Regions from separate parts of the Streptomyces sp. NPDC048560 genome, predicted to be linked through region 2. Evidence: riboswitches for the same ligand, from Rfam matches in the RefSeq annotation. Region 2 holds a riboswitch; each other region holds the start of a gene.

Region 1 (4,537 bases), on a different contig from region 2:
AGCCCGTCACGCTCGGCGGGCAGGAGATCGCCGCCGGGGACCCCGTGCTCGTGGTCCTCGCCGCCGCCGACCGGGACCCGGAACGATTCCGCGATGCGGACACTCTGAACCTCGCACGGAGTGACAATCAGCACCTCGGATACGGGCACGGCATCCACTACTGCCTGGGGGCACCGCTCGCCAGGCTGGAGGGACAGACCGCGCTGGCAACGCTGTTGAAGCGGCTGCCTGACCTGCGGCTCGCTGCGGATCCTGCCGATTTGCGGTGGCGCGGCGGGCTCATCATGCGCGGACTGCGCACCCTTCCGGTGGAGTTCGCCCCGGGATCGCCGGCCGCGCAAGGTGACGCTCTGTCAACTCTGTGACTTTTACGTGATCTCCGCTGCATCGACTTGTGACACACGTTCGAGTCCCGCTAAGTTCACCGTTCACCACAGCAGTCACATGTTTCAGTCACACGGAAGGCATTCCCATGGGCTCCGCGAACGGCAGACACCGCCGCCCTCGCCAGGCACCCGCCATCGTCGTCGCCGCAGGCGTGACGGGATCGGCCATCGCCATTCCGCTGCTCGGCGCGACCGGTGCGCACGCCGCTGACGCCTCGACCTGGGACCGGGTCGCCGAGTGCGAGAGCGGCGGCATGTGGAGCGCGGACCTGGGCAACGGCTTCTACGGTGGCCTCCAGTTCTCCCAGGACACCTGGTCGGCGTACGGCGGCCCGGCGTACGCGCCCCGCGCCGACCTCGCCAGCCGCTCGCAGCAGATCTCCGTGGCGGAGAAGGTCCTGGCGGACCAGGGTCCGCAGGCCTGGCCGAGCTGCGCGGTGATCTCAGGGCTCGCGCCTGACGGGTCGCTGCCGGGTGTCGACCCGGGCGACAGCCCCTCCGCCGGCCTGACGGACGGGCTCTTCCCGTCCGACGACGCGGCCGGCACCTCGTCGGACAGTGCGACGAAGAAGGCGAACAAGAAGGGCGATTCGGCCAAGTCCGGCGAGTCGGGCGCGGCGAGCGAGTCCGACAAGAACGGCGAGACCGGCGATTCGCCCGGCTCCGAGGACTCCGGCACGACGGCCCCGCCCACCACCACACCGGCCCCCGAGGCGTCCGAGGCTCCGGCCGACGCGGACCAGGGCGGCGGCAAGCACCGCGGCGCACCGGCGCCCGAGGCGAGCCAGGAGACGGGCCGGGACGGGCGCGACTCCGGACGTCACGCCTCGCGTGGGGACGGCCAGGCCCGCGACGCGGGTGCGCCGAGCGCCGACGGCGAGTACACCGTCCGGCCCGGCGACAACCTCTGGGCGATTGCTGACGCACAGAAGGTTCCCGGCGGCTGGACCGAGCTGTACGAGACCAACAAGAGCGAGCTGGGCTCCGACCCGGACCTGATCCTCCCCGGCCAGAGCCTCGATCTGGGGCCGCTGGACGCCGCGGAGGGCTCCGAGAGCAACTGATCCAATTCGGGAAAACGCCCCAAATTCAGGGGTAGTTCAGAGGCCTATGTCCACTTATGCGTAAGTGAGACATGGGTCTCTTTGCTTCAACTGGCCTGGTGTGCCCGGGTGATGCGTCCGGGGCCGCTCCGACCTGCGGAAACGTTCTTTCCTCCAGGACGAGAAAAACCCGTATGGCCGGTATGTCCCTCTTTGAATGTCGGGGTTGCCTATGTTTACGGTCGGAACCGCTCGCACCGCGGGCCCCGTCGACCGTCACGCCGAATCCTGCCGTCGGTCGAAGGGAACAGACGCGTAAAGCGCCGTAGGCAGGAGCGGGGGACCCAGGTAAGCGCCGGGCCCGATCGTCGGGAGACGACTCAGGACCGGCTTGGGGTTAAGTCGCGTGCTAGGACATGCGACCGGGCAACTCACTTGGCCCGAACCCGACAGCTCACCTCGTAGGCGTCGGTGAGGAGAAGCTCCATGCTGTTTTCCAGCAAGGCCAAGCACCGCCGCCCGTCCAAGGCCGCCCGTGTCGCCACGCTCGCCGGTGTGGCCGGTGCCGCGATCGCCGTCCCGCTGATGGGCGCGACCAACGCCTCCGCCGCCTCCGTCGCCACGTGGGACGCCGTCGCGCAGTGCGAGTCCGGCGGGAACTGGTCCATCAACACCGGCAACGGCTACTACGGCGGTCTGCAGTTCTCGCAGTCCAGCTGGGCCGCCGCCGGCGGCACGCAGTACGCCGCGCGCGCCGACCTCGCCAGCAAGTCGCAGCAGATCGCCGCCGCCGAGAAGCTTCTCGACCTGCAGGGCCCGGGTGCCTGGGCCTGCGCCGGCGCCGGCAACCTGACCAACGACGGCGTGGACCCGGGTGTCGACACCGGCTCCACGGAGAGCGGCGCCGAGCAGGAGCCGCAGCAGCAGGCCCAGCCGGAGCGCAAGGCCGAGCAGCCCACCACGCGCAGCGAGCAGCGCACCGCGCCGAAGACCGTCACCACCCCGACCGGCGAGAAGGTTGCGAAGGGTGACGGCGAGTACAAGGTGAAGGCCGGCGACACCCTCAGCAAGATCGCCGAGAAGCAGGACGTCAAGGGCGGCTGGGAGAAGCTGTTCGACCTGAACGACGACATCGTCAAGGACGCCGACCTGATCTTCCCGGGTCAGCAGCTCCACCTGACGAAGTAGTACCTGGGACTCTCCTCCCGACCGGAGGGGGTGTCCGGCGGCATCCCTCCCGCTCAGCTCCCGGCCCGGTGCGCTCTCCCCCGTGCGCGCCGGGCCGGGTCTTTTCACCCGGTGGCGCCGGCCCGGGCACCGGCCGCTGACGCCCGAGTGTTCAAGTGTTGTAGTTACTGGGCAGTAATTTTCTGGAGCTTTGCCCGCGAATGCATACCCTTGGGTCCTTTTTCGTCCCAGGGGACGGGCGCCCGGCTGGCCGATGGAGCCCGGCCGGATAGGCTCATGCCGCAAGGCCACAGTGACCACGGTGACCCTGCACAACCAGTGTCATATCCCAGAAGGAGATGCCTCGTGCCGTCCATCGACGTCGTCGTAGCCAGGGAAATCCTCGACTCCCGGGGCAACCCCACGGTCGAGGTCGAGGTTGGCCTCGACGACGGCAGCACGGGACGTGCTGCTGTTCCGTCCGGCGCCTCCACCGGTGCGTTCGAGGCCATTGAGCTTCGCGACGGAGACCCCAACCGTTACATGGGCAAGGGCGTGGAGAAGGCCGTCCTCGCCGTCATCGAGCAGATCGGCCCGGAGCTCGTCGGGTACGACGCCACCGAGCAGCGCCTCATCGACCAGGCCATGTTCGACCTGGACGCCACCGAGAACAAGGGCTCGCTCGGCGCCAACGCCATCCTCGGCGTCTCGCTGGCCGTCGCGCACGCCGCCTCCGAGGCGTCCGACCTGCCGCTCTTCCGCTACCTCGGCGGCCCGAACGCGCACCTGCTGCCCGTTCCGATGATGAACATCCTGAACGGCGGCTCGCACGCCGACTCCAACGTGGACATCCAGGAGTTCATGATCGCGCCGATCGGCGCCGAGTCGTTCTCCGAGGCCCTGCGCTGGGGCGCGGAGGTCTACCACACGCTGAAGAAGGTCCTGAAGACCAAGGGCCTGTCCACCGGTCTCGGTGACGAGGGCGGCTTCGCCCCGAACCTGGAGTCCAACCGCGCCGCCCTGGACCTCATCGTCGAGGCCATCAAGGAGGCCGGTTACGTCCCCGGCCGCGACATCGGCCTCGCGCTCGACGTCGCCGCGTCCGAGTTCTACAAGGACGGCGTGTACGAGTTCGAGGGCAAGTCCCGCTCGGCCGCCGAGATGACCGAGTACTACGAGGAGCTCGTCTCCGCGTACCCGCTCATCTCCATCGAGGACCCGCTGTACGAGGACGACTGGGCCGGCTGGAAGGTCATCACCGACAAGCTCGGCTCCAAGGTGCAGATCGTCGGCGACGACCTCTTCGTCACCAACCCGGAGCGCCTGGCCCGCGGCATTGAGGAGGGCTCCGCGAACGCCCTGCTCGTGAAGGTCAACCAGATCGGTTCCCTGACCGAGACCCTGGACGCCGTCGAGATGGCCCAGCGCAACGGCTTCAAGTGCATGATGTCGCACCGTTCCGGCGAGACCGAGGACGTCACGATCGCCGACCTCGCCGTCGCCGTGAACTGCGGTCAGATCAAGACCGGCGCCCCGGCCCGTTCGGACCGTGTCGCCAAGTACAACCAGCTGCTGCGCATCGAGGAGATCCTCGACGACGCCGCGGTGTACGCGGGCCGCTCGGCGTTCCCCCGCTTCAAGGGCTGATCACCGGCTCCCGGGGCTGACCGCAGGCCCGTCGCGGGCCTTAAGTCACCAGCCTCCGTCCGTCCCCGCACTCGGTCCCGTACCGTGTGCGGGGACCGACGTGTGTAATGGGGAGGCGTGAGAGATGGCCGGGAAGGACCGCGACCGGTTCTCCACCGCGACCAGGCTGCGACTGCTCGGTGAGCAGACCGCGGCCCGCGTCTACCGGTCCCAGAACCGCCGCCAGGCCCGCCGCTCGCGGCTCACCGGGCGCGCCGCGTTCCTCGCCCTGGTCGTCTGCTCGCTCGTGGTCGC
Region 2 (4,537 bases):
CCGTCAGCGCCGCCTGCTCCTGCTCGGTCAGGTCGAGTCCTGCGACCGCGACCAGGGCGGGTACCTGCTCGACCGTACGGGCCGACGCGATCGGCGCCACCACGGTGGGGCGGGCGGCCAGCCAGGCCAGGGCGACGGTGGCGATGTCGGCGCCCCTCTCCTTCGCGATCGCGTCGAGCGCGGCGAGGACCTTCCGCCCGCGCTCCGACTCCAGGTGCTGTCCCGCCTTGTCGGCCCGGGGGCTGTCGACCGTGGCACCCACGCGGTACTTGCCGGTCAGGAACCCGGAGGCCAGCGCGAAGTACGGGACGGCGGCCAGACCGGCGGCTGCGGCCGTGTCCTGGAGCGCGCCCTCGTAGGTGTCGCGTGAGACGAGGTTGTAGTGCGGCTGGAGCGCGACGTAACGGGCCAGCCCCTCGCGCTCGGAGAAGTCCAGCGAGGCACGCAGCCGCTCGGGGCTGATGTTGGAGGCGGCGATCTCGCGCACCTTGCCGTCCCTCACCAGCTGGTCGAGGGCGGTGACGATCTCCTCGACGGGGACGGTCTCGTCGTCGAAGTGCGTGTAGTAGAGGTCGATGTGGTCGGTGCCGAGCCGGCGCAGCGATTCCTCGGCCGCGCCCTTGATGGTGGTGGCGGAGAGCCCCTTGTACGAAGGGTGGGCACCGACCTTCGTGGCGACGACGATCTCGGAGCGGTTGCCGCGCGAGGCGAGCCACTTGCCGACGACGGTCTCCGATTCGCCGCCCTCGTTGCCCGGGGCCCAGGCCGAGTACGAGTCGGCGGTGTCGACGAAGTTGCCGCCGGCCGCGGCGTAGGCGTCGAGCACTGCGAAGGACTGCGCCTCGTCGGCCGTCCAGCCGAAGACGTTGCCGCCGAGGGCGAGGGGGAAGACCCGGAGGCCGGAGGAGCCGAGCGTACGGAGTGAGGTCATGGGTGGTTCAACCCCGCCGCCGAACCGCGCTATTCCTGTTACCGGCACGACAGCGCCCCGAAAAACGAAGAACCGGCAGCCCTGACGTCGGGGGGTGTGCGTCAGGGCTGCCGGGGTCCAGGTGCGTCCGGGGAAAGGGGACGCGTTACCTCAGGACGCGGGTCTCAGAGCGTGAGGCCCTTGCTGCGCAGCCAGCTCATCGGGTCGATGCCGGCGCCGCTCTCGGTGTGGACCTCCAGGTGGAGGTGCACGCCGCTGGAGTTACCGGTCGACCCGGCGCGGCCGATGATGTCGCCGGTGTTGACCTTCTGGCCCGCGGTGACGTTCATCGACGACTGGTGGCTGTAGGTGACTTCCATACCGTTGTCGAGCTCGATGACGGTGTGGTAGCCGTACGAGGTGTGCCAGCCGGCCGAGGTGACGGTCCCGCCGTGCACGGCCTTGATCGGTGCGCCCGCCTGCGTCGCGAAGTCGAGGCCGGTGTGCTGGCCGGAGGACCACATGGAGCCGGCCTGGCCGAACGTCGCGGTGATCGTATAGGAGGAGACCGGCAGGGTGTAGCTGGCGGCCAGCTTGGCGAGCCGCTCGGCCTCCGCCTTGCGCGCGGCCTCCTCTTCGGCCGCCTTCTTCTCGGCGGCGGCCTTTGCCTCGGCCTCGCTCTGCTGGGCCTGGGCCTCGGCGGCGGCCTTCTCGGCGGCCGCCTTCTCCTGGGCGGCCATGGCCTCGGCGTCGGCGCTGGCCTGCTGCTGCTCGGCCTGCTGGAGGATCCGGTTGCGCAGCGCCTCTCCGGCGTCCGTAGCGCCCTGCTCCGCCTCGGCGGTGGTGATGCCGGCGGTGGTGAGCGGGGAGGACGCGGACATCGTCGCGGTGTTCTTCGCGTCGGATCCGTCGGCGTCGTCGGACATAAGGGAGCCCACGCCGGGAAGGGACTTGGCGTCGGGGAGATTGTCCGCGATGGAATCGGGAATGGAGATGGAGACCGGCGGCTTGCCCTGAGCGGTGGCCATGCCACCCGCACCGACTGCCGCTATGACGCCGACCCCGAGGACGGTGGAGCTACGAGCGAGACCGCGCTGCTTGGCTACGCGGTGCCTGCCGCGAACGGGCCGGATGGACTCCTCGGTGGGATTCCATTCCTCCCAGGTCCTGTCCTGGGCACCGAGCGTTTCGGTACCGAAGGGTGACGGGGCCTCGGGGGCAGGCTTGTTGGACGCCACGTGGGCGCACTCCTTTCCTTCCTTCTCGCCTACCGGGTTAGCTGACGGGTTCGGAGCAGGAAGGTCTCCTACGGGCCGCTCTGTCTCTCGCGAGACACAGGTGGCTCGATTCACCCCATGTAGGTGGTTCCCCGGTTCCCTTGCGGAATTCGGCGCTCGCGCACGGTGTCGCCTCTTGCGACGACTGGGACGACCGCGCTGCGTTATCGAACGTTAATAGACAGACGGGTCCGATACCAAGCTGTTCCGAGTGATCGTTCGCGGCTTCGGCCCGGACTTACCGGGATACAACCGGGTGCAATCGGGCGAGTTGAACACCCCTCACCCGACACCTGATTTCTGACGTTGCGTCAAATGTTATGCGGAGGGGCACCCTTCGATCACGGTCCGTGGTGCCGCCGCGAACCGTCGGTGCGCCGGCTGCCGACGACTGTCAGTCAGTGGCCTGTTCCGGCCCCCCGGACTTCCCCCGGCCCACGATCTTCACGGTCCTGCGCCGCTCGGGCTGCCCCTCGGCCGGCCGGCCGACCGCGAGCAGCGCCATGTCGTCCGTGGACAGGCCGCCCGTGTGCAGACGTACGTCGTCGGTGAGCGCGGACAGCAGCTCCTCGGGCCCGGGGAAGATCCGGCCCCGGAGCCGGGCCGCCGGATCGTAGAAGGCCCCGGACGTGTCCCGCGCCTCGGAGAGGCCGTCCGTGAACATCAGCAGCGTCGTCCCCGCGGGCAGCGGCCACTCGTCCGACCGGTCGGGCCAGACACCAAGGTCCATCCCCAGCGGCAGGGCGGGCGATGCCGACGTGAGCACGTCCAGCCTCCCGTCCGCGTGCAGCAGGATCGGCTCGGGATGGCCCCTGTTGACGAGCCGCACCAGCCCCGCCCCGGGCGGGATCTCGGCGAGTGCGGCGGTGATGAAGCCTTCCATCGCGTCGAGCCCGCCACGCCGCGTGCCCTCCCGTGCCAGCGCCCGCTCCAGGCGCTGCGCGACGCCCTCCAGCGAGCGCTCCTGCTCGGCCGCCTCCCGGAACGCCCCGATGACCACCGCCACCGCGCCGACCGCGTCAAGCCCTTTGCCCCGTACATCCCCGACCACCAGCCGCACCCCGTACGGGGTGTCCGCGACCGCGAACAGGTCGCCGCCGACGAACTCGTCCGCCTGGGCGGCCTCGTAACGTGCCGCCACGTGGAGCCCGCCGATCCGGTCGGCCGGTGTCGGCAGCACCGCCCGCATGGCGGTCTCCGCGATGACCCGGGCCGACGCCAACTGCTCGTTGCTCCGCCGGACGACACCGTTGATGAACAGGGCGAGCAGCCCGGCGGTGACGACGGTGATCAGTTCGATGACGGGCTCGACCTGCCCGAGCGAGCGGGTGAACAGGTCCAGCAGCGCCATGACGACGACGGCGGCGATGCCCGTACGGACCGTGCTCGCCCGCGAGAAGAACGGCGCGGCGATCAGGGGAGCCGCCACGAAGAGCGGGACGGGCGTGAAGGTGGGCGGCGTGGTGAGGTCGAAGAGCGCCCCGCCCACGATCATCAGTGCGGGCAGCACGCGGACGAGCCGACGGGCCCGGACCTCTCGGGGAGCCCCGCCTCGCCCTGCGTCGCGCTTCCCCACCTGTGTTCTCCTGCCCGGGTCCGCCTACGGTTGCGGACGGTACCGCGCCCCACCCAGGCTGACCGGCGCCGCGCCGGGCGGCGACTCCTCATCGGCCAAAGGGGGGAGCACGCGGAAGTGCTTTCCGCATCCCGGTCACGCACTGTCCGCGAATGCGGGCGGGATCATCACACGGTGTCATCGGTGGCTGTCATCGGGCCGAGCGGGCCGTCGGCCCGCCGGACCAGGGAAACGACTCGGGCCCGGCACGCTGTGTGCGTGCCGGGCCCGGTCCTTCAGTAGCGGGGACAGGATTTGAACCTGCGACCTCTGGGTTATGAGCCCAGCGAGCTACCGAGCTGCTCCACCCCGCGTCGTGAGACCAACTCTACGGCATTCCCGGCGGACTCATGACCACTCCGCGCCACCGACGCCGTCAGCCGGACTCCGGTGCGCAGAGGACGGAGACCCGCTGCACGTGGTTGCTGCCGAAACCGCCACGGTTCCAGCGCTGGTCGAGGGGCTGGGTCCTGCCCGTGGCGTCGGTGGCGCGGACGCCGAGCTCGTGGCTGCCGGGTGCCGCCGTCCAGTGCGCCCGCCAGCTCCGCCACGCCCAGGCGTGCGCGGTGCCGTTCCCCACGGGACCGGTGAGCGCGGCGTCGCTCCACGTCCGGCAGCCGTCCGTGCTCACCTCGACGCGTTCGACGGGCGCGTGCCCGGACCACGCGCGGCCTTCGAGCAGCACCGCTCCGGGACGCACCACACGGGCCCGCGACATGAAGTCCGGGAAGCCCG
Region 3 (4,537 bases), on a different contig from region 2:
CTGATCACGGGAGTCGCGCTGGTGGGCCTCAACCAGGCCGACGACCGGACGGTGAACAACATCAAGATCGGCGTCAAGCTGCTGATCCTGGTCGTGATCCTCGCGCTCGTCTACGTCAGGCGGGACGAGGAGAGGGCGGGCAGGGGCGAGTTCGCGGCGGTCGGCGGTCTGACGGTCGCCAACATCTTCATCGCCACGCTCTGGACCTGAGTCCCGGTGCGGTCCGGCGGCCGGACGGGCGCTCCTGTCGGGCCCGTCCGGCCGCCGGGAAGGTCTCCCCCGGCCGCTAGGCCGGCCGCACGCTGCCGTAGATCGGCATGTAGTAGATCGACTCCTCGCGCACGTTCGCACCCGGCTTCGGCGCGTGGATCATCATGCCGTCGCCCTTGTAGATGCCGACGTGGCTGATGTCGTCGTAGAAGAACACCAGGTCACCCGGCTGCAGATCCGCGGTGGCCACCCGGGTGCCGACCTCGACCTGGTCCCAGGTGGTACGCGGCAGATCGACGCCCGCCGCCTTCCACGCCGCCTGCGTCAGCCCCGAGCAGTCGTACGAGGAGGGGCCCGTCGCTCCCCAGACGTACGGCTTGCCGATCTGGGCCGCCGCGAACGCCAGGACCTTGTCCGCCTTCGCCGCGTAGCTGCTGTCCGCGTCCGCACCGCTGCCCGTGCCCGTGTCCGTACCGGTGTCCGGCTGGGCGGGCTCCTGCGCGGCGTCCTCGGCGGCTTCCTTCGCCGCCGCCTCCTCCTGCGCCTGGCGCTCGGCCTCCGCCGCGGCGGCCTGCTGGCGGGCCAGCTCCTGCGCCTTGCGCCTGGCCTCCGCCTCCTTCTCGCGCTCCAGCTCCGCGAGCCGCGCCTTCTCCTCGGCGGTCAGCTCGGACAGCAGGGTGCGCGCCTCGGTCAGCTTCTCCTGCACCTGTTGCTTGCTGGTGCGCAGCGTGGTCTGCGCCTCGGTGAGCGTCTCCAGGCTCTTGGTGGCCTCGGCGCGCTTCTCCGCCGCCTCGCTCTGCTGCGTACGGAAGTCCGAGACCGTCTTCTGCTGCTGGCTCGTCATGCGCGCCATCAGCTGGTCCTGGTCGAAGTACGACTGCGGGTCCTCCGCGAGGAAGAACGTCGCCGTCGGGGCGACAGCGCCGCTGCGGTACTGCGCCGCCGCGAACTGGCCCAGCTCACGGCGCGTCTCGTTCAGCTTCTCCGCCCGCTCGGCCGCCGCGTCGAGGAGCCCGTCGACCTTCGCGCGCTGGTCCGTGGACGCGGACTTCGCCTTGTTGTACTGCTGGGTGGCCGTGCCTGCCTGCCGGTAGAGGTCGTCGACCTTCTTCTGGACGTCCTCGATGCTGGGGCGGGGTGCGGCGGGCGCGGCCGTCGCGGTCTGCGTGGAGAGCAGAGTCACAGAGGCGAGCGCCGCCGTCGTGATTCCGACGCCGGGTGAGGTGGTGCGCAAACGGGTGCGCGCTTTGCGATGCGACGCCAAGGCCGGCATCTCCTTCCGTGGACCGCCTACCGGGTTAGCTGTCGGGTTCGGGCGGAACGGAAGGCTGCCCTACGGTCCAAGTGAGGGTTGTGGACCGATTCACCCCGGTGCTGCGTGTGGGTCCCCGGTTCCGAATGCCCCTGCGGGCAGCCCGGATTCGGCGTGGGTGTCCGCTCGGCGTGGTTCGCCTCAAGGGGGTACGGGCCACCCGTCGGAGCACGCTAGCCAACCCGTGGCGTCCCTGTGAAGGTTGATGTTCGATATGCCCGATACATGTTCGTGACCTTGGGGAAATCGGTATGTACGGAGCCGGAGCGGGCTCCTCCCGCCTCACGGGGTGTGGCCGGACCGTCTCCGTACGCGCACGGCCGGGGGGCCGTCCTGCGGAATGCGGCCCCGGGGTGTCAGTGGGGCCGCCTAGACTCGTCAAGCGATGAGCAGCCTCTTTGACGACAGCTTCCTGACCGGCCTCCAGAACTCGGAGGAAGGGCCCCCGCCGCCTCCCGAGGACCACGCACCCGAAGCGGTGCCGGAGGGTCTCTTCGAGGGCGTCTTCGACGCGCCCCCGCCGCCCCGCGAGGGGTACTACCGCGACGGAGCGCCCCGTCCGGTCATCGACGCCGCGGCGCTGCTCGACGGGCTGAACACCGAGCAGCGCGCCGCCGTGGTGCACGCCGGTTCGCCGCTGCTCATCGTCGCCGGTGCCGGATCGGGCAAGACCCGGGTGCTCACCCACCGGATCGCCCACCTGCTGGCCGAGCGCGGGGTGCATCCCGGCCAGATCCTGGCGATCACCTTCACCAACAAGGCCGCGGGCGAGATGAAGGAGCGCGTCGAGCAGCTCGTCGGACCGCGTGCCAACGCCATGTGGGTCATGACCTTCCACAGCGCGTGCGTACGCATCCTGCGGCGCGAGTCCAAGCGTCTCGGCTTCACCTCGTCGTTCTCGATCTACGACGCCGCGGACTCCAAGCGGCTGATGGCGCTCGTCTGCCGCGATCTGGACCTCGACCCGAAGCGGTATCCCCCCAAGGCGTTCACGGCCAAGGTCTCGAATCTCAAGAACGAGCTGATCGACGAGGAGACCTTCGCCGGGCAGGCGGCCGACGGCTTCGAGAAGACCCTCGCCCAGGCCTACGCGCTCTACCAGGCACGGCTGCGCGAGGCCAACGCCCTGGACTTCGACGACATCATCATGACGACGGTGCATCTGCTCCAGGCGTTCCCCGACGTCGCCGAGCACTACCGCCGCCGCTTCCGGCACGTGCTGGTCGACGAGTACCAGGACACCAACCACGCGCAGTACACGCTCGTACGGGAGCTCGTCGGCCCGGCAGGTGAGGCCGAGGCGCCCGCCGAGCTGTGTGTCGTCGGTGACGCGGACCAGTCGATCTACGCCTTCCGGGGCGCGACCATCCGCAACATCCTCCAGTTCGAGGAGGACTATCCGGACGCCACCACGATCATGCTGGAGCAGAACTACCGCTCCACGCAGACGATCCTGTCCGCGGCCAACGCGGTGATCGAGCGCAACGAGAGCCGCCGCCCCAAGAACCTCTGGACGAACGCCGGCAGCGGCGCCCGGATCACGGGGTACGTCGCCGACACCGAGCACGACGAGGCGCAGTTCATCGCCGACGAGATCGACCGGCTCACCGACGCGGGTGACGCCAAGGCGGGCGACGTCGCCGTCTTCTACCGTACGAACGCGCAGTCCCGTGTCTTCGAAGAGATCTTCATCCGCGTCGGACTTCCCTACAAGGTCGTCGGCGGTGTGCGCTTCTACGAGCGCAAGGAGGTCCGCGACGTCCTGGCCTACCTGCGGGTCCTCGCCAACCCCGAGGACACCGTTCCGCTGCGCCGCATCCTGAACGTGCCCAAGCGCGGCATCGGTGACCGCGCCGAAGCGATGATCGACGCCCTGTCGATGCGCGAGAAGATCTCCTTCCCGCAGGCCCTGCGCCGCGTCGACGAGGCGTACGGCATGGCGGCCCGCTCGACCAACGCCGTGAAGCGGTTCAACACGCTGATGGAGGAGCTCCGCACGATCGTCGAGTCCGGGGCGGGTCCGGCGGTCGTCCTGGAAGCGGTCATGGAGCGCACCGGCTATCTCGCCGAACTCCAGGCGTCGACCGACCCGCAGGACGAGACCCGCATCGAGAACCTCCAGGAACTGGCCGCTGTCGCCCTCGAGTTCGAGCAGGAGCGCGCGCAGGAGGAGGGGGCCGGCACGCTCGCCGAGTTCCTGGAGAAGGTGGCCCTGGTCGCCGACTCCGACCAGATCCCCGACGAGGACGAGGACGGCTCCGGCGTCATCACGCTGATGACGCTGCACACGGCCAAGGGGCTTGAGTTCCCGGTCGTCTTCCTGACCGGCATGGAGGACGGCGTCTTTCCGCACATGCGGGCGCTGGGGCAGGCGAAGGAGCTGGAGGAGGAGCGGCGGCTCGCCTATGTCGGCATCACCCGCGCCCGTGAGCGGCTGTACCTGACGCGGGCCGCGATGCGCAGTGCCTGGGGCCAGCCCTCGTACAACCCGGCCTCGCGGTTCCTGGAGGAGATCCCGGACCAGCACCTGGAGTGGAAGCGCAAGGGCCCCATGGCCGCTCCGGCCGGACCGACGTCGGGTGTCATGTCCTCGCTGTCGTCCTCGCGCTCGAAGTCCGGGCCTTCGGGTTTCGCCACCCGGCGTACCTCGGACAAGCCGGTGGTCGCCCTGGTGGTGGGGGACCGCGTCACGCACGACCAGTTCGGTCTGGGGACGGTCACGGCCGTCGAGGGCTTCGGCGACCAGGCCAAGGCGACGGTCGACTTCGGGGACGAGCGTCCCAAGAAGCTCCTCCTGCGCTACGCGCCCGTGGAGAAGTTGTAGCCGCCCTGCCCTGCCCATGTATGACTGTGGCCCCGTCCTGCGAAGGACGGGGCCACAGTCATACGTGAGCAGAAATCAGTTCGGATTGAGGCCGTGGCTGCGGAACCAGGGCATCGGGTCGATCGCCGAGCCGCCACCGGGCCTGACCTCGAAGTGCAGGTGAGGGCCGGTGGAGTTCCCGGAATCCCCGG
Region 4 (4,537 bases), on a different contig from region 2:
GCGCGACCTCACCTGAGCTCCGGCGGGCGGCCCCGTCCCGTAAGTCAACCGCTGGCACCGCTTCCCTTTCGTACGACTGCGCCCGTGGCGTTGTCCTCCGCGGCGCACGACGGCGGGCCACCGGGGATCTAGCGTCTCCGGGACCACCCAGCGGCGAGGAGCGGCATGTGAACTGGCTCATCCATGACTATCGCGAGGACGATCTGGCGGCGGTCGTCCATCTCATCGACACGACGGCGGACCTCGGACAGGAGTCCGTCTTCTCCCTCGCGGAGTGCATCAGCGCGCTGACGTCCCGTCAGCCCGCGGTGGTCGCCGTCCACCGCGGCCGTCCCATCGGCGCGGCCCTGGCGCACGTCTCGGGAGGCCGTGCCTGGGTGATGCGGATCGCCATCGAACCGGCCTGGCGCGGCCGGGGCCTGGCCAGCGCACTGCTGGTGGAGCTGGAGCGCCGGCTGATCGAGGCGCGGGTGCGCCGCATCGCCTACGTGCTCGCGGAGGAGGAGATGCTCGGCGAGGGTCTGCGCAAGGCCGGTTACACGAGGCGCCCCGCCGTCGCCTACTTCGAGAAGGCGGAGCCGGCCACGGGTACGCCGGCCGACCTCATTCAGGAGCTGGGCGGCCGGGTGCTGTCCGGTGACCTGTGGGACAAGGTGGCCGGCATGGCGGCGGAGAAGAGCCTGATCGAGCGCCGTGTCGTCATGCCGCTGGCCGAGCCGGAGCGTGCGGCACGGCACGGAGTCGTCCCGCCCCGCGCGATCGCCCTCTTCGGTCCACCGGGGACCGGGAAGACGACGTTCGCCCGGGCCATCGCCTCACGTCTCGGGTGGCCTTTCGTAGAACTGCTGCCGTCCCGCCTCGCCGACGAGGGCAATCTCGCGGCCGCCCTGCGCACGGCGTTCGCCCGGATAGCGGAACTGGAACGGGTGCTGGTCTTCATCGACGAGGTCGAGGAGATCGCCCCCGTACGCGGCGAGCGCCAGGAGCCGGGTATGCACGGCGTCACCAACGAACTCCTCAAGCTCATCCCCGGTTTCCGGGAGCACGACGAGCGGCTGCTGGTGTGCGCCACCAACTCCATCCGCTCACTGGACCCGGCCTTCCTCCGTCCGGGTCGCTTCGACTACCTGGTCCCGATCGGCACCCCGGACGTGGCGGCGCGGGCGGCGATCTGGTCCCGGCATTCGGCACGGCGGGACGACGTCGACGTGGACGCGCTGGTCGCGGCGAGCGAGCTCTTCACCCCGGCAGATATCGAGCACGCGGCACGCACCGCCGCCCAGGCCGCCTTCGAACGCGATGTGGCCGAGGCCGGCGCGGACACCGACGACTATCTCGCCGCGCTCAGCCAGTGCCGGCCGACGGTCACCCCCGCGGTCATCGCGGAGTTCACCGCCGACATCACCACTCACGCCCGGACCTGAACGGATGCGCGGCCGCCCGTCGCTCCGCCCTCCCGCGCGATGCCGTGACGTCGGCGCGTCACGGCGGAGGCGGGCAGCGCTCCGGGCAGACTTTCCCCATGGCCAACGTAACGAAAGCCGCCCTCGAAGGCGGCCCCGGGGATCTCCCCGAGCGGATCGTCCCCGTCACCGAGTCCGGGCTCGACGTCAAGATCCCGTTCCGGGGCGGGTACGAGCACTTCAGGGCGACGGACCGCCGGAAGGAAACGACGGAGGGCCCGTTGCCGGTCTACGAATGGTGGGAGCGCACGGAAGTACCCGGCTAGAAGCCCGCGCCCCGCTCCCCCGGTACGCACCCCGTCGCGGCCCGCGCATACGAGCGCAGCGCACTGACGACCTCCGGTCGTGAGCGGCGGCCCGCCGGCACGTCCATCTGATACCCGTCCTCCATCGCCACGAAGTCCGACTCGTGTGCGCGATGTCCGACAGCGCGAAGTGCCCCTGAGTCTCACCGAGCACCAGGATCCCCTGGTACACGCCGATCTGGCGTTCCGTCAGGACGCTGTCCAGGCCGGCGGCCTTCGGGTCGCGCAGGGTGCGGGGCCAGCACTCGAAGAGAAGCCGTGGCGGCTGGTCCTGCGGGCCGGCTGCCATGCCGGACGCGATGCAGGTACGCAGCCGGTCCCGGGCGTCCGTGTGCCGCTCGGCCGCCATGTCACGGTCCCGGCGGAAGCGCTCGATCGCCTGTCGACGTCCTCGATGCCTGCCGCTGCCGCCGTACGGAGGATCGCTCCGGCCCTACCCCGGGCACCCGAGCCGTACACATATGACTAAATAATCCCAATACGGACTTTTGAAGCAATAATCTTCTATAACCCATAGCATTCATTTCACCCGAACCGCACCGGTATCACCTTCGCGCAAATCGCCCTTTTCGGACTCAGTGGCCAGCGTCACGTCCACGATCGGCAGATTCCCGACATGCACCGCGGATCCCTTGCGCGAGAAGAGAGTTGGCTTCGCGGTTCGGGTGAATCCATTCACGATCATGTTTTTCGATCTTGCAAATGAATTGTGATCCGGAATTCGGGACTTGTCCCTTTCGGCATTTCTCGCCTACGGTCACCCTCAATCCGGATGGAACGCCGAATCCTGCCGCTGTCCGGAAACCCAGACCACTCACGCCCGGCAGGAGCGGGGGACCCAGGTAAGTCGCCGATCCGTTATGCGGAACGGCTCGGGGTTAAGTCGCAGTCACCTGCGGCCAGGCATCTCCAGCCTGAACCCGACAGCTCACCTCGTAGGCACCGGAGAGGAATTCACCATGCCCACGATGGGTAAGCACCGCCGTACCAAGCGCAGCCCGCTGTCCCGTGGCCTCGTCGCCGTAACCGCAGGCGGAGCCGTTCTCGCACTTCCGGTGATCGGCGCCACCACCGCGTCCGCCGCACCGGCACAGTCCGTCACCGCCGAAAGGGCGGGTGTATCGGCGGCCGCCCCCGCCAAGGCAATCACCGCGCAGAAGGCCGGAATCACCACCTATTCCGTCGTCAAGGGTGATTCCCTGTACAAGATCGCCGACGGGCATTCCCTGGACGGCGGCTGGCAGCGGCTGTACAAGGACAACAAGAAGGCCGTCGGCGACAATCCCGGGCTTATTCGCCCGGGCCTCGAGCTGGCGATCGGCGCCAAGTCGAAGGCCAAGGCCTCGGGTTCGTCCGAGCGCACCGCGACGGCCGACCGCGCCGACCGCGCCGACCGCTCGGAGCGGTCGAGCGCTCCCGTCGCGAAGAAGGCCGCCGCTCCCGCCGCCGCTCCGGCAGCCGCCCCGGCCGCCGCGCCCGCGACGTACACGAACGACCTCGACGGCTGGATCAAGGAGTCGCTGGCCGTCATGGCAGCGAACGGCATCCCCGGCACCTACGAGGGCATCCACCGCAACATCATGCGTGAGTCCTCGGGCAACCCGCAGGTCGTCAACAACTGGGACTCGAACGCAGCTGCGGGCACCCCGTCCAAGGGCCTCCTTCAGGTGATCGACCCGACGTTCCAGGCGTACCACGTGCCCGGCACGTCGATGGACAGCTTCGACCCGGTCGCCAACATCACCGCGGCGTGCAACTACGCCGCCGACAGGTACGGCTCCATCGACAACGTCTTCGGCGCGTACTGATCCCCTGGCCTCGGCCGCGGTGTCACTGCCGGGTGGTGAGGGTCCGACGGGCCCTCACCACCCGGCAGTTCCGCGTGTGCACAGGCCGTGGAAGACTCGCCCCCATGCCCGAACTCCAGCTCCTGCGCCCCGATCACGCCGCAGCCCTGTTCGCCTTCGAGCAGGAGAACCGCGCCTACTTCGCCGCCTCGGTCCCGGACCGCGGCGACGACTACTTCGCACGGTTCGACGCACGGCACAGCAGCCTCCTGGCCGAACAGGCCGAGGGGCTGTGCTACTTCCACGTGCTGGTGGGTGCGGACGGCGAGGTGCTGGGCCGGGTGAACCTGGTGGACGTCGCGGACGGTTCCGCCGACCTCGGGTACCGCATCGCGGAGAAGGCAGCCGGGCGGGGCCTGGCCACGACCGCGGTCCACCGCATATGCGTCCTGGCCGCCACCGACTACGGCCTGACGGCGCTGCGGGCCTCGACGACCCTGGACAACGCCCGCTCCCAGGCCGTGCTGACCCGCACCGGTTTCGTGCGCACCGGTGAGACCGTGCTCGACGGCCACCCGGGGCTGTCCTACGAACGGCCGCTGGACCCACAGGCGCTGCTCCCCTGACCCGACGGTCCTGGGGAGCAGCGCGTGGCCCACGTAAGGGGGCGGTGGCGAGCCGGGGCCGGCCCGCCACCGCCGCGGGCAGGGCTGCGCCGCCCGATGTCGGCGTCAGTCGCGGACGGTCTCCTCGCGGACGATCGAGCCGCTGACCGCGTCGACCTCGAATTCGGTCTTGTTCCAGTCCTTGGCCACGACATCGACCGCCCACACCAGGGTGTCGTCGTCGTTCGTGTCCAGGCCCATCGACGTGACAGTCCCCTTCTTCTTGTCCGTCGCCACCTTGGCCGCCTGCGCGGGCGTCTGCTTGGCCTCGGCGATCCAGTCGGCCATCTGGCTCTTGTCGGCGGCGTCCTGGTCGG

Evidence for each region. Region 2 has a riboswitch for cyclic di-AMP ahead of AB0C82_RS21290 (M23 family metallopeptidase). Riboswitches for the same ligand answer to the same signal wherever they lie in the genome.
Region 1: linked by a shared signal. The riboswitch ahead of AB0C82_RS20780 (transglycosylase family protein) and the one ahead of AB0C82_RS21290 (M23 family metallopeptidase) in region 2 are both predicted to bind cyclic di-AMP.
Region 3: linked by a shared signal. The riboswitch ahead of AB0C82_RS04210 (NlpC/P60 family protein) and the one ahead of AB0C82_RS21290 (M23 family metallopeptidase) in region 2 are both predicted to bind cyclic di-AMP.
Region 4: linked by a shared signal. The riboswitch ahead of AB0C82_RS29680 (transglycosylase SLT domain-containing protein) and the one ahead of AB0C82_RS21290 (M23 family metallopeptidase) in region 2 are both predicted to bind cyclic di-AMP.

What each region holds. Positions count from the first base shown of each region.
Region 1 is NZ_JBEZIJ010000007.1:343,543-348,079, forward strand. Features, by position in the region: gene AB0C82_RS20770 (cytochrome P450) at 1-365, shown strand, start outside; gene AB0C82_RS20775 (transglycosylase family protein) at 473-1,450, shown strand; cyclic di-AMP (ydaO/yuaA leader) riboswitch at 1,741-1,912, shown strand; gene AB0C82_RS20780 (transglycosylase family protein) at 1,916-2,617, shown strand; gene eno (phosphopyruvate hydratase) at 2,963-4,243, shown strand; gene AB0C82_RS20790 (septum formation initiator family protein) at 4,368-4,537, shown strand, end outside.
Region 2 is NZ_JBEZIJ010000008.1:18,137-22,673, forward strand. Features, by position in the region: gene AB0C82_RS21285 (aldo/keto reductase) at 1-931, opposite strand, end outside; gene AB0C82_RS21290 (M23 family metallopeptidase) at 1,096-2,148, opposite strand; cyclic di-AMP (ydaO/yuaA leader) riboswitch at 2,160-2,313, opposite strand; gene AB0C82_RS21295 (PP2C family protein-serine/threonine phosphatase) at 2,582-3,763, opposite strand; tRNA gene AB0C82_RS21300 (tRNA-Met) at 4,043-4,116, opposite strand; gene AB0C82_RS21305 (sulfite oxidase) at 4,179-4,537, opposite strand, start outside.
Region 3 is NZ_JBEZIJ010000001.1:953,138-957,674, reverse strand. Features, by position in the region: gene AB0C82_RS04215 (hypothetical protein) at 1-210, shown strand, start outside; gene AB0C82_RS04210 (NlpC/P60 family protein) at 287-1,483, opposite strand; cyclic di-AMP (ydaO/yuaA leader) riboswitch at 1,482-1,647, opposite strand; gene pcrA (DNA helicase PcrA) at 1,908-4,346, shown strand; gene AB0C82_RS04200 (peptidoglycan DD-metalloendopeptidase family protein) at 4,422-4,537, opposite strand, start outside.
Region 4 is NZ_JBEZIJ010000012.1:245,416-249,952, forward strand. Features, by position in the region: gene AB0C82_RS29660 (deoxyribodipyrimidine photo-lyase) at 1-16, shown strand, start outside; gene AB0C82_RS29665 (bifunctional GNAT family N-acetyltransferase/ATP-binding protein) at 168-1,424, shown strand; gene AB0C82_RS29670 (DUF5988 family protein) at 1,523-1,729, shown strand; gene AB0C82_RS29675 (hypothetical protein) at 2,289-2,453, opposite strand; cyclic di-AMP (ydaO/yuaA leader) riboswitch at 2,537-2,723, shown strand; gene AB0C82_RS29680 (transglycosylase SLT domain-containing protein) at 2,728-3,576, shown strand; gene AB0C82_RS29685 (GNAT family N-acetyltransferase) at 3,681-4,181, shown strand; gene AB0C82_RS29690 (PepSY domain-containing protein) at 4,287-4,537, opposite strand, start outside.